DNA from 3 places in the Ruminococcus sp. CAG:57 genome. Region 1 is predicted to be linked to each of the others. Evidence: predicted binding sites of a transcription regulator. Region 1 holds the regulator's gene; each other region holds the start of a gene.

Region 1 (4,896 bases):
AGTACACCCCTCAATCAAAAGCTCTTTGCATCTGCCCGTATTTTTCACATGGCAGACCTCGGCTTTGCCGTCTATCTCAACGTTGGCGATAAACCTGTTCGGTCTTGATAGAAATTTGCCTTTATGTATATTATCGTATCTCATAATTCGCTCCTTTTATTCTTACTATTCACATTATACCACAAATATGTTTGATTATAAATACCTAAATCATGCTTTCTTAGCTTTGTTGATTTGTGGTTCGATACGAAAAGGGAAAAATATTTCACAAAATCTATTGACGCTATTTTTGAAATATGTTATAGTTTTGAGTATAGGTTATATAACAATAATAATTTATTAAAATTTTAGAAAGAGGTATTTATAATGAAAAAAATAACTGCACTTCTCGTTTCACTTATAATGTCATGCGCAGTAATGGCAGGCTGTTCTGACAGCAGTTCTTCAAGCTCATCAAAAGCAGACAGCACATCAAAGGCAGAAACAAGCGCAGCCGCTGACGAGTCAACTGCTTCAGAAGCAGGCACAGCCACAGATCTCGAGGATACTCTCACAGCGCAGTATACAAAGAAGATACAGGGCGAGAGCCTTGCTATCGACATGACAGTGGCAAGCGAATATGACAATTCATCAGCTGTTGTTGAGATAGCAGGCGGCAATATGCACATGAAAATGAACTTTATGGGCGTGGATATGGACATCTATAATATCGACGGAGTTATGTACACACTTGACAGCGAGTCAAAAACGTATTACACTGTTGATATGGAAGAATCTATCGACGACTTCAAGAGTGAGATAGGCTACGGCATTAACGACAGCTACAAGTTCATAAGCTCTGAAACAACTGACGACGGTCTTATCTGCGAAACTTTTGAAAGCACAGAAGATCCTGATATCGAGCTTGAATCAGGCGTAACTCTCGACACAAGCGATTCTGACGATTATTCTTTCACAACAACATTCAAGTATTACTTCAATGCTGACACAAAGGATATTGTTAAGATAGAAACTATCTCTGACGGCTCAACGACTACTGTTACAGTAAACTCATTCACAACTGAAAACGTTGAAGTCAAGCTCCCTGACGATTTTGACAGTTGGACAGAGCAGTCTTTCGATAAGGACACTGAAGATATCCCTTATGACGCTGAACTCGATGTTGAGTCAGGCGCTGAGTCAGCCGAGTAATTCTTGTCATTTTTTCGGAGGCAAAATATTATGAACAAGAAAATGGTAACTATTATTGCAGCTTTGGCAATGTGTACAGCAATGGCAGGCTGCACTGGGAGCGATACTGCAAGCTCTTCAAAGGCTGAAACAACTACTACAACAACGGCTGCCGCAGAGTCTGCCGCTCCTGCTGAAAGCACTGCAGACGAAAGTGCTGTCACAAATGTTGGCACAACAGATTATGACGTTGACGGCGATTTCAGAGCTTTCGAGCAGATGAAAGACAAGTATGAGGGCAACTATCTTGCTAACCTTACAGGTCAGATGACAAACAACGGCACAAAGTATACTATCTGCATAAAGGACGGCAAGGCTTATCAGGCACTCACAGTTCAGGGCATGAAGTCATACACAGTTTGCCCTGGCGACGGAAAGCTTTACAACGTTTCAGAAGGCACGACCACCTACAGTATCGAGGACGACGACGGAAATCAGTGGAAGTCAGCCGACATACTTTTCGGTGCGACACTCGATTTTGACCACGCATATATTGACACAACAACAAACGTTGTTCACGAGTATTATAACCTCGACAGCAGTGTTTCAGGCGGTGAGGGTCAGATAGTTTACGGCTTTGACGGCGCTACATATGACCTTAAGCAGGTAGTTCTGCTCCCAGAGGGTGCTGACGAATCAAGCGCAGTTTACTTCACTGTAGATTCCATAGGCGAAGCAGACGACAGCCTGCTTACTGTTCCTGATCTTTCTGCTTATACAAAAGAATAATTTTATCTGATCTTTTTCCAACATCGGGCGGACAGACCACTGCGGTCTGCCCGCTTTTTTGCATTTTCAGCAAAGTGTTGTGCAATATGACGGAAAAGAAATTCAAATATTTTTAAAATTTGTGAGAAAAATAGTCTTAAACCCCTTGACAAAATCGTCAAAAGGGTATAAACTATACTTAGCACTCGAGAAGAAAGAGTGCTAACACTTAAATACAATAAGTGCTAACAAGAAGAACGGGTGGTGAGCAAATGGACGACCGCAAGCTGAAAATACTTTCAGCGGTAGTCAATGAATATATCGTAACTGGCGAGCCTGTAGGCTCAAAGGCGATAATGGCTCACGTCAAAGCGTCCTCAGCGACCATAAGAAATGAAATGGCAGAGCTTGAGAAGCAAGGCTATCTCGAACAGCCACACACCTCCGCAGGCAGAATACCAACATATAAAGGCTACAGGCTTTATGTTGACCAGCTCATGGAACAAAACCAGCTTACAGCAAATGAAAAGAAGATGCTGGATTCAATGATACCGCAGGAATATGTCACAGAGGAAGACCTTGTGAACAAGGCTTCAATGGCATTGGCGGATCTTACGAAATGTGCGGCGGTGGTCGCAAACGCAACGCCAAAGTTCTCGCTTATCTCAAAGGTAGAGGTAATACCTACAGGAAAGAGAATGTACGTTATTTTGATGATAACGTCCAACGGCTCTATTAAGAATAAGGTTTGCCGATTGGAGTTCGACCTCAGTCAGGATCAGCTTGAGTTTTTTGATAACTTCGTAAAGGAAAATCTCAACGGCGTGCCTATCGACAGTCTTTCGGACGCTTATCTTGAAAAGCTCACAGAAGCAATGGGAACGTACATGATGACCCTTTCACCGCTTGTTTCCGAGATAATGAAGATGACAAAGGAAATGAGCAGCGTGTCTATCAAAGGTCAGAGTAATCTTCTCACCTGCAAGGACTTCAACCAAAATGAGATAATAAGCTTTCTCGATAATCAGAAGGAGCTTAAAGGATTTATTGACGAAACGTTCTCAGGGCTTCACGTTATGTTCTCCCCTGAGCGTGACGGGTTTGTTATCCACAACTCCTCTATTATAACAGCTCCGTTCTCAAAGGACGGCAAAACAGCAGGTGCGCTGGGGCTTATAGGTCCTATGAGGCTCGACTATGCGAAGTTTATCCCATATCTCGAGTATTTCACAGGAAAGATATCGGAAATGATATCCGAAAAGCCACAAGAGCAAAACAAAGAAGATGACGAAAACGAATAAAAAGAAAGGCAGGCGGCGTAAATTGAGTAAGGAAACTGAAAAGGACACCGAGCTTGAAAAAGAGGAAAACACCTCTGCTGAAAGCGAAGAAGTGAAAGAAGCGGCGGATACCGCAGAAAATGCCACTGAGGATACAGAGAAAAAGGCGGAGGAGAGCGAAACAGAAAAGCTGAAAAAAGAGCTTGCCGAAGCAAATGACAAGTATCTCAGACTTATGGCTGAATATGATAACTTCAGAAAAAGAAGCGCAAAGGAAAGACTGGAGCTTACAGACACAGCAAAGGGAAATGTGATAAACGGCTTCCTGCCGGTGTTTGATAACTTTGAAAGAGCGTTAGGCACAGAAACTCAGGACGCAGTTTATAAACAGGGTGTTGAAATGATCTTCAATCAGTTCAGCGACGCTCTGAAAAAACTCAACGTTGAGGTCATGGAGCTTGCGGGCAAGGAATTTGACCCGAACGTTGCAACGGCGGTCAGCACAGTTGACGACCCTGACCTGGGTGAAAATATTGTGGCGCAGGTGCTTCAAAACGGCTACACCATAGGCGGCAAGGTAATAAGACACGCAATGGTAATAGTAGCAAACCCATAAACAAAGACATCGGGACTTAAGGTCTTGATATAAATTAAGTAAATTTTGAAAGGACTTGATCTTATGAGCAAAATCATCGGTATAGATTTAGGTACAACAAACTCTTGTGTAGCAGTTATGGAGGGCGGCGAAGCCGTTGTTATCCCTAACAGCGAGGGTGCAAGAACAACTCCGTCAGTAGTTGGCGTTTCAAAGAACGGCGACAGACTTATCGGTCAGGTAGCAAAAAGACAGGCTGTTACAAACTATGACAACACTGTAATTTCTATCAAGAGACATATGGGCTCTGACTACAAGGCTCACATGGGCGGCAAGGATTACACTCCACAGGAAATTTCAGCTATGATACTTCAGAAGCTGAAGGCTGACGCTGAGGCTTATCTGGGCGAAAAGGTAACAGAGGCTGTTATCACAGTTCCTGCTTACTTCACAGACGCACAAAGACAGGCTACTAAGGACGCAGGTCAGATCGCAGGTCTGACAGTTAAGAGAATCATCAATGAGCCAACAGCCGCTGCACTTTCTTACGGTATTGATAAGGAAGAGGATCAGAAGGTCATGGTTTACGACCTGGGCGGCGGTACATTCGATGTATCTATCATCGAAATGGGCGACGGTGTTACAGAAGTTCTTGCTACAGCAGGTAACAACCACCTGGGCGGCGACGACTTCGACCAGAGAATTATCGACTGGATGATTGCAGAGTTCAAGAAGACTGAGGGCGTTGACCTCTCAGGTGATAAAATGGCAATGCAGAGACTCAAGGAAGCTGCTGAAAAGGCTAAGATAGAGCTTTCTTCTACTGCTTCATCAACTATCTCTCTCCCATTCATCACAGCAGACGCTACAGGTCCAAAGCATCTTGAAATGACACTTACACAGGCTAAGTTCAACGAAATGACAGCAGACCTTGTTGAGTCAACAATGGGACCAGTTCGTCAGGCACTTTCAGACTCAGGTCTGTCAGCTAACGAGCTTCAGAAAGTCCTTATGGTCGGCGGTTCTTCAAGAATACCAGCCGTTCAGGAAGCTGTTAAGAAATTCCTTGGCAAAGAGCCATTC
Region 2 (4,896 bases), on a different contig from region 1:
GTGAGCACCATTGAAGCAACAGAAGCTGCGTTCTGAAGAGCTGAACGTGTAACCTTAGTAGGGTCAACGATACCTGCAGGTATCATGTCAACATACTCGGAAGTATAAGCGTTGAAGCCGTAGCCGACCTTTCTTGAACGGATTATCTTGTCTATGATAACGCTGCCCTCAAGACCTGCGTTCACTGCGATCTGTCTAACTGGTTCTTCAAGAGCCTTGTAAACGATCTGAGCGCCTGTCTTTTCGTCACCGCTGAGCTTGTCAACGAGCTTCTTAACTGCTGGCATAGCGTTGATAAGAGCTGTTCCGCCGCCTGCTACGATACCCTCTTCAACAGCTGCCTTTGTAGCTGCCAGAGCGTCCTCAATTCTCAGCTTCTTCTCTTTCATTTCTACCTCAGTTGCAGCACCGACCTTGATAACAGCTACGCCGCCTGAAAGCTTAGCAAGTCTTTCCTGAAGCTTTTCTCTGTCGAAATCAGAAGTTGTGTTCTCGATCTGTGACTTGATCTGACCAACTCTTGCCTTGATATCGTCGCTGTTGCCTGCGCCGTCAACAATGATAGTGTTCTCTTTCTGAACGACTACCTGTCTTGCTCTGCCCAGCTGCTCCATAGTTGTTTCGCTGAGTTCAAGACCAAGTTCAGATGAAATTACCTGACCGCCTGTGAGGATAGCAATATCCTGAAGCATTTCCTTTCTTCTGTCGCCAAAGCCAGGAGCCTTTACAGCTACACAAGTGAAAGTACCTCTCAGCTTGTTTACGATAAGAGTTGAAAGAGCCTCGCCCTCAACGTCCTCGGCAATGATAAGGAGCTTCTTGCCAGCCTTTACGATCTGCTCGAGAAGTGGAAGAATTTCCTGAATGTTAGAGATCTTCTTGTCTGTGATAAGAATGTAAGCGTCATCAAGGACAGCTTCCATTTTATCTGTATCTGTTACCATATAAGGTGCGATATATCCTCTGTCGAACTGCATACCCTCAACGACTTCGCTGTAAGTTTCAGCAGTCTTTGACTCCTCAAGAGTAATAACGCCGTCAGCAGTTACCTTTTCCATAGCCTCAGCGATAAGCTTACCAATGTTCTCATCAGCGGCAGAAACAGCACCTACTCTAGCTATCTCATCAGAGCCTTCTATCTTCTTTGAGTTAGCGACGATAGTTTCAACAGCAGTATCTACAGCCTGATCCATACCTTTCTTAAGTACCATTGGATTAGCACCTGCTGCGATATTCTTCATACCCTCTCTAACAAGAGCCTGAGCAAGCAATGTAGCTGTTGTTGTACCGTCACCGGCAGCGTCGTTAGTCTTAGTAGCGACTTCCTTTACAAGCTGTGCGCCCATGTTCTCGAATGGGTCGTCAAGCTCGATCTCCTTAGCTATAGTAACACCGTCGTTTGTGATAAGAGGAGCACCGTACTTCTTATCAAGAACTACATTTCTGCCCTTAGGTCCCAGTGTTATCTTAACAGTGTTTGCGAGCTTGTCGATACCGCTCTGCAAAGCTTTTCTTGCGTCTTCGCCAAAAATTATATCCTTAGCCATTGTAAATTACCTCCGTTTATATACTATTTAAAATGCAGTGAAATTAGTCAACAACTGCGAGAATGTCGTCCATTTTAACGATAATGAACTCTTCACCGTCCAGCTTAACATTAGTACCGCTGTACTTAGAGATAAGCACCTTGTCACCCTTATTAACGCCCATAGTAACGTCCTTTTTACCAGGGCCTACAGCTATTACCTCTGCGACCTCAGGCTTTTCCTTAGCTGAGCCTGTGAGAATGATACCGCTCTTTGTGGTTTCCTCAGCCTCTGTCATCTTAACTACAACTCTGTCCTGCAATGGTTTGATCGCCATGATAAGTTCCTCCTTTTATGATACCTTTTAATATGCTAAATTAGGATCCTTCGTGGTCGTACCTATGTTTTCAGCACTCTCACGATCGGATTGTTAGCACTCAGTCTTTCTGAGTGCTAATTATATTTTAGCACCTTTTTCGCAAAATTCAAGTCATTTAAGGTCATTTATGTGATTTTTGTAGGGTTGCACAATATCTATTAAGTCGCAAAATGATTTTGAGAGCATATTGTACAATTCATTGTGGAGTATTGCAGATCTTAAATCAGATTTTCGGGTAGGAATAAATGTATTCAATGGAGGTATGCGTATCAACAGTATCCATAATTGTAGGGGACGATGGGCAAGTTTTTCGGTTGCCAAACCGTGTTGTAATTGTGGGCTTGTTCCTTCGACGGGCGAACGGTGTTCGCCCCTACAGATTTGTTGCCGTGGGGTTCGTGTTTCAGCCGTTTATATTCTATTTTCAAGCTTCAAACAAGGTGCAGGAAGTGCTTTTCTGTGCGATCAGAACCTCTCATCGTGTTCACCTAACTCACGTTGACAAAATGTTTCCTCATACACTGCTACCTTGCAGGATATTCGATTTGGGATAATATCCTTATACTTATCCCGAAAATCGCCACTTTTGTTGCATAAAAAATGCAACAATTGCAGAAATGTTGTCAAATTAAAATATAAATCATTTGTTTGTACAAATTACGATGCGATAAATTATGCAGTATCACATATAAGATCGTAAGGGTTTAATTTTTTATTGCCCGGGAAATAATATATGCGGAGGTGATAAAAATGAAAAACAACTCTTTTGCTCACGGGCAGGAATTACCGCTGGGGCTGTCTATGGCTCTTGCTCAGGTGCCTGCGGCATATGCTTACTTTGCTAAGCTGGATCCGCTTCAAAGACAGCAGATAATCGACTCGGCACACTGTATTCGCTCCAAAGAGGAAATGCGTGGTCTCGTCAACAGCTTGTCAAACGGTCAGATCACTGATACAAGTATTTTCTGAACAAAAAGTTAATGTAGACAAATTTCACAATAAATCAAAGATTAATTGATATAAATTTTATATAAATATGTGTTGAAATTTATCTATAAATATTGTACAATATTATTGTAAGGCTTTGTACGCTGTTATGGATACCCCTGAAATTGTGCAGGATCAACATGAAATTTTGAACTAAATGTGTCTTGACATCGTTAATATCACGTTAATAAAACGGTGATATAATAAAAAAATGCAAAGTGAACGGAGGGGTAAAAATGTTTCACATACTTGTGGTGGAGGACGATACTAACACTCGCAAACTGACCTGTGATGTGCTTAGCGACAACGGCTACACACCTATCGAGGCTCGTGACGGTATAGAGGCTCTCGAAATAATGGACGAAAAACACGTTGACCTTATTATAATGGACGTTATGATGCCTCGTATGGACGGTTTGGAGCTTTGCGAAACTATCCGCAGGGCTGGGTTTCAGACGCCTATATTAATGGTGACGGCTAAGGAAACGGCTTTTGACAAAAAGCAGGGCTTTATAAAAGGTACGGACGATTACATGGTTAAGCCTGTGGACGAGGAGGAAATGCTTCTGCGTATTCAGGCACTTTTGCGACGTTCGCAGATAGTGAGCGACCACAAGATAACTGTGGGCGACACCACTCTCGACTATGACGCACTGACTATCAAGACCCCTGAGGGCATAAGGGAGCTTCCACCGAAAGAGTTCATGCTTCTTTACAAGCTTCTTTCCTATCCCGACAAGATATTCACCCGCCGTCAGCTTATGGACGAGCTTTGGGATATGACCTCAGACACTGACGAGCGCACTGTGGACGTACACATAAACCGCATAAGAGAGCATTTGAAGAATAACCACGATTTTGAGATAATGACAGTGAGAGGGCTTGGCTACAAGGCGGTCAAGCTGAAAGGATAGGCTCATGAAAAAACATCTTATCTCTGCTCTTCGCTCAGAGCGCAGGCGAAATTACACCATGAACGCCAGCATAGTTTCGGCGGTATTTATGATAATGATATGGGCAGGGCTTCTTACGGGATTTATAATGATAGGCATAAAAAGATGCCTGCATTTTCTATCCCCTTTGCAAATGCCTTTTGTTTTCCTTATTGTGGGACTTGTGGTATCTGTAATAATCGGCACTTGCATTTCTGCCGCTGTAGCAAGCAAGATAGTAAGACCTGTGCGTGAGGTAAAAAAGGCAATGCACAGGGTAGAAAAGGGAGATTTCTCTCAAAGGTTAGAGGTAACAGGCTTTAACGGCGAGATAGACGAGCTTATAGAAAGCTACAACAAAATGGCGCAGGAGCTTGGGGGCATCGAGATGTTCAGGGAGAATTTTATCAACAGCTTCTCTCACGAGTTCAAAACGCCTATCGTTTCTATCCAGGGCTTTGCGAAACAGCTAAAAAAAGAAAATCTGTCAGAAGAGAAAAAGCAGGAATACATTGACATTATCATCAGCGAATCAAGGCGTTTGACCAATCTTTCATCGAACATTCTTATGCTTTCAAAGCTTGAAAATCAGCAGATCATCACTGACAAGACAAGCTTTTCCCTTGACGAGCAGATAAGAAACTGCATACTTCTTCTGGAAAAGCAATGGACGGCTAAGGACATAAGCTTTGACATTGATATGCAGGAGATACAATACACCACCAATGCGGAAATGCTTTCGCAGGTGTGGGTGAACATAATAGGCAACGCCATAAAATTCTCCCCGGAGGGAAGCTCTATCAGAGTAAAGCTTTTCAAAGAGGGTGATGTGATAACGGCTGAGATAACTGACCGTGGCATCGGAATGGATCAGCAAACCATATCACACATTTTTGAGCGTTTTTATCAAGGGGACAGGGCGCACGCTTCAGAGGGAAACGGACTTGGTTTGCCCCTTGTTAAGCGTATCGTGGAGCTGTGCAACGGCAATATCCGTGTAGAATCACAATACGGAAAGGGTACAAATTTTATTGTTACGCTCCCTGAGAATGGATAGGCACATAAAAAGGAC
Region 3 (4,896 bases), on a different contig from region 1:
TGTGGCAACAATGCCTATCCGCTTATTTTCTTCAGATGAATCGAAAGAGTTATCATTTCATCTTCCGATATAGTTTTAGCATAATTCTTCAAAATATGATCCTGCATATGCTTTGCGCATTTATACTGCTTTTTGAATTTCTTTTTTATGATATCAGCGAACTCCTCGTCCCTGCTGAGAACATTAGGAAGCTCCTGAGATTTGAAGAGTCTTTTCGCAAGATATTTTAAATGCACAAGAAATCTTTCATATGCCACCGAGTTCTTGTTTATCTTCCCTGCCAGACAAGCGTCCGCTATCTCAGCACAGCTGTTCACCATTTTAGTGATATCCTGTATCTGTTCCATTTTTGTGCCGAGCCTTGCGTTTATGATGTGCATTGCGATAAAGCCCGCTTCATCACCCCTTAGCTCAACGCCCAAACGCTGATATATCTCCGCCACGCAATATCTTCCAAGAGCAAGCTCCTTCGGGAAGCAGTCGCTTATGGCGTCCATAAGAGGATTATCAAATTCAAGTCCCTGCTTTTTTCTTTCAATGGCAAATGAGATGTGGTCTGAAAGTGTTATTATGAGCGACTCGTTTAGCTGTCCGTCGATATGTGAAGAAATATAGTCCACAAGATCTGCCGTAAGCTTTATATGCTCATATGGTATCTCGGTCAGGCACTCGATAAGTCTTTTTCTAAGCTCTGAGTCTGTGACAAGATACATTTTCTGAATCTTATCCTTATCAGGCTCGTCGCCGTATTTTTTTCCAAAGCCTATTCCCTTGCCTGAGATTATCTGCTCTTTTCCTTTATCGTCTATGACGCTTACGGTGTTATTATTTATCACCTTGATTATTTTCATTAAAAATCCCCCCTATAAAATAAAAAAACCAACCTTAATACGAACTCACACAATATGTTCGTACAAAGTTGGTCATGCCCAGTCTATAAATGAAAGGTAACACTCCAATAAAAGATGTTATGTATCAATTTCACTATAATTATATTAACACACCTGCATTTATTTGTCAACAGCATACATAAAATTTGTTTTCTGAATCTGTTTTTTTAACAAATAAACTCATTTTGTTTTGTATAAAACCTACAATTATCAGCCTGAAAAGCACAAAAAGCCGTGGAAACACTGCTGTCCCCACGGCTTTCGGTATGTTAAGAGAGTATCTGTATAGCTTTATTACTTTGTCATAAGCTCGCAAACAAGGTTTGCAAACTCAACAGGGTTGTCGATAGACATACCCTCGATAAGCAAAGCTTGATCGTAAAGAAGCTTTGTATAGTCTTTCAGCTTGTCCTTATCGTTAGCATAGAGGTCTTTCAGCTTCTCAAAGATAGGGTGATTTGGATTTATCTCCAGTGCCTTTTCAGCCTTTACCTTATTGCCGTCATTCTGAGGCATAGCGTTGAGGACCTTCTCCATTTCGATAGTTATGCTGCCGTCTGATGAAAGACAAACAGGGTGAGTTTTAAGCTTCTTTGAAAGACGAACTGTCTTTACCTTGTCAGCGATAGCTTCCTGCATGAAAGTGAACATATCCTTGTTCTCTTCGTCAAGCTTTTTAGCCTCTTCCTTTTCTTCCTCTGTGTCAAGGTCGAGATCAGCGTCGCTTATGGACTTGAAAGGCTTGCCGTCATAGTTTATCATCACCTTGATAGCGAACTCGTCAACGTCCTGTGTAAAGTAAAGAACTTCATAGCCCTTATCCTTGATCTTTTCAAGCTGAGGGAGCATTTCGATCCTTTCCTTTGTTTCGCCGCAGGCATAGTAGATCTCTTTCTGATCTTCTTTCATTCTTGAAACATACTCTTTGAGTGTAACGTTCTTGCCGTCAAATGAGGACGGGAACATAAGGAGATCTTTCAGAGTTTCGTTTGCAGCGCCGTATGACTGATAAATGCCAAACTTGAACTGAAGCCCGAATACGCTGTAGAACTTCTCATACTTCTCACGATCGTTTTTCAGAAGCTTTGCAAGCTCGTTCTTTATGGACTTTTCAAGGTTCTTTGCGATTATCTTGAGCTGTCTGTCCTGCTGTAAAAGCTCACGGGAGATGTTCAGTGAGAGATCCTCAGAGTCAACAACACCCTTTACAAAGCTGAACCAGTCAGGAAGCAGGTCTGCACACTTTTCCATTATCATTACACCGCTTGAATAAAGCTGGAGTCCCTTTTCATAGTCCTTTGAGTAATAGTCAAAAGGCGCACGGGCAGGTATATAAAGCAGTGCGTCATATGTGGCAACGCCCTCGTTCTTTGAATGGATATGTGCAACAGGTGGCTCATAGTCGCCGAACTTCTCCATATAGAAGTTGTTGTAATCCTCGTCCTTTAGCTCGCTCTTGTTCTTCTTCCAGATAGGGGTCATGCTGTTAAGGGTTTCGATAGCCTTGTGTACCTCAGGCTCTTTACCCTCCTCATTATAATGAGTATGCTCGACTTCCATTCTGATAGGGAATCTGATGTAGTCAGAATATTTCTTTACAAGTGACTGTATCTGATACTGATCAAGATATGTTGAATACTTCTCGTCATCAGTATCGTCCTTGAGTTTAAGTGTGATAGTTGTGCCGACGCCGTCAGGCTTGTCACACTCTTCTATTGTGTAGCCCTCAACACCGTCAGATGTCCACTTGTAAGCCTGATCGCTGCCAAAAGCCTTTGTTACAACGGTAACTTCCTTTGCTACCATAAAAGTAGAATAGAAGCCTACACCGAACTGACCGATGATATCAACATCATCCCCAAGGTCATTGTCTTTCTTGAAAGCGAACGAGCCTGAGTTTGCGATAGTACCAAGGTTGTTTTCAAGATCCTCCTCGGTCATACCGATGCCGTTATCAGAAACTGTAAGCGTTCTGTTTTCCTTGTCGATAGCGATATTGATAGCGAAGTCGCTCTTTTTTATTCCCACAGAAGTGTCTGTCAGGGACTTGAAATACAGCTTATCAATAGCGTCGCTTGCATTTGAGATTATCTCTCTGAGAAAAATCTCCTTATGAGTGTAGATCGAATTGATCATCATATCAAGCAGTCTTTTGGATTCTGCCTTAAATTCTTTTGTCTGCATAAAACCTCGACCTTTCCTTATTTTTTTACTTTTCAGTATTGTTAGCAATATAATTAGCACTCTATCTATTTGAGTGCTAATTATATTATACAACAAGGTTGATAAAATGCAATAGTTATCACAAAATTTCTCTTATTTATTTACAAATCCATAACATTTTATCACATACCTGACAAAATACCATTTGCAAAAGCACCATGTTGTGTGTTATAATATATAGATAAGACCGAACAAGGGAGGAATATTATTTGACTACCAAAAAGTCTGTTTCTCTGCTGACCCCTGAAAAACAGCAGGAAAAGAAACTTCTTACTATAGATTGCGTGAAAATTTCACTTCTGCTCATTTTATACAACCTGCTGAACAGGATATTCGCAGTGTTATTCTTTTACGTTGCATACACTTACCACTCAGGAAAATTCACTCTTAGCTACTCGGCAGTTCTCAGCTATCTGAAAAAGCAGACCGCTTTTATAAGCTCAACTACTTTTTCCATGACGGCAAATTTGTTTATCACTCTTATGAGCGTGCTTGTTTTTGGGATAGTTTTTGCTATACTTTTCCGAAAACGAGAATCAAGCTTCATAAAGCCGAAAAAAGACACGGCAGTAAAAGGGTTAAAATGGTTTTCAGCCTGCTTTGTGATAAACATTCTGCTGTCACAGCTCATATCTATCCTCACGGGTATACTTGGTCAAAACGGAGTGACAGTTCCCACAAGCGATTTTTCCATTCATCAGCCCTCTGCCCTTGCAGTAATAGTGCAGTTCTCATACGTTGTGATAATAGCCCCTATCGTGGAGGAATTTATCTACCGTGGAGCGATCCTCACGGCTCTAAGCCCATACGGAAGGGGTGCGGCGGTGCTTTTCTCGGCACTTGCATTCGGACTTATGCACGGAAATATCCCTCAGGCGGCTTCGGCATTCGGCACAGGACTTGTTTACGCTATTATCGCCGCAAAGTGCGGCTCGATACTGCCAACAGTTATAATACACTGTCTAAACAATCTGCTTGCAAACTTCTCGTCCATATCTGATGCAATAGGGCTTGAACACTATGAAACCTTCATGAGCGTTGCTGAGATAGTCATAGGTCTGGTAGGCTTTATGGTTCTTTTCACAAGCCTTAAAAAGCTTATCATTGATGACAGCGAAAACGTGCTTACACCGAAAGAATGTCGCAGATATGTCTTTACAAACCCTGCCACTATAGTATATATGCTCTGCCTTATCATACCGATAATAAAGAGTCTTGTCCAAGCAAACAGCTAAAAATCACAAACAAAAAAAACGGGTGACTGCCAATAACAAATTGACAGCCACCCGATATTTTTTTATCCAAAAAGCCTATTAATAAGCCTTGCCCCAAAGCACCATATGTTTCGCAGGCTTTCCACAGCATACGCAGGTATCTGCTATCTCTTCCTGCTCGAACGGGATACATCTTGAACCTACTCCTGTGAGTTCCTTTACCTTATCCTCGCAAGCTTCATCGCCGCACCACATTGCCTTAACAAAGCCGTCGCCCTTTTCCTCAAGAGCCTTTGTTATCTCGTCAAGTGTCTTGCAAACATAGGTACGTCTTTCTCTGTTTTCAAGTGCCTTCGCATAAAGACCATCATGAACAGCCTGAAGTCTTTCATTTACTGTTTCAACAAGCTCACCAAGCTTGCAGAATACCTTTTCTCTGTTGTGTCTTGTAACAAGCACACACTGATCGTTCTCAATATCCTTTGGACCAATTTCAAGTCTTACAGGAACGCCCTTCATCTCATACTGTGCAAACTTCCAGCCAGGTGACTGCTCTGAATCGTCGAGCT

What was found. Region 1 encodes HrcA, which represses chaperone genes, less so after heat shock. Its sites were predicted from a motif close to TGTTAGCACTCNNNNNNNNNGAGTGCTAACA; they were not measured.
Region 2: a site for HrcA is predicted at 1,955-1,985, ahead of groES (co-chaperone GroES). Genes of this name have one in related genera too.
Region 3: a site for HrcA is predicted at 3,126-3,156, ahead of htpG (molecular chaperone HtpG). Genes of this name have one in related genera too.

What each region holds. Positions count from the first base shown of each region.
Region 1 is NZ_FR890735.1:17,701-22,596, forward strand. Features, by position in the region: gene sfsA (DNA/RNA nuclease SfsA) at 1-144, opposite strand, end outside; gene QVO88_RS06620 (hypothetical protein) at 367-1,191, shown strand; gene QVO88_RS06625 (hypothetical protein) at 1,222-1,959, shown strand; gene hrcA (heat-inducible transcriptional repressor HrcA) at 2,181-3,239, shown strand; gene grpE (nucleotide exchange factor GrpE) at 3,262-3,834, shown strand; gene dnaK (molecular chaperone DnaK) at 3,898-4,896, shown strand, end outside.
Region 2 is NZ_FR890793.1:184,271-189,166, forward strand. Features, by position in the region: partial or broken gene groL (chaperonin GroEL) at 1-1,547, opposite strand, end outside; gene groES (co-chaperone GroES) at 1,591-1,863, opposite strand; gene QVO88_RS12160 (YdeI/OmpD-associated family protein) at 2,656-2,874, shown strand; gene QVO88_RS12165 (response regulator transcription factor) at 3,129-3,806, shown strand; gene QVO88_RS12170 (HAMP domain-containing sensor histidine kinase) at 3,811-4,881, shown strand.
Region 3 is NZ_FR890678.1:54,399-59,294, forward strand. Features, by position in the region: gene QVO88_RS00410 (PRD domain-containing protein) at 15-851, opposite strand; gene htpG (molecular chaperone HtpG) at 1,185-3,074, opposite strand; gene QVO88_RS00420 (CPBP family intramembrane glutamic endopeptidase) at 3,323-4,348, shown strand; gene proS (proline--tRNA ligase) at 4,427-4,896, opposite strand, start outside.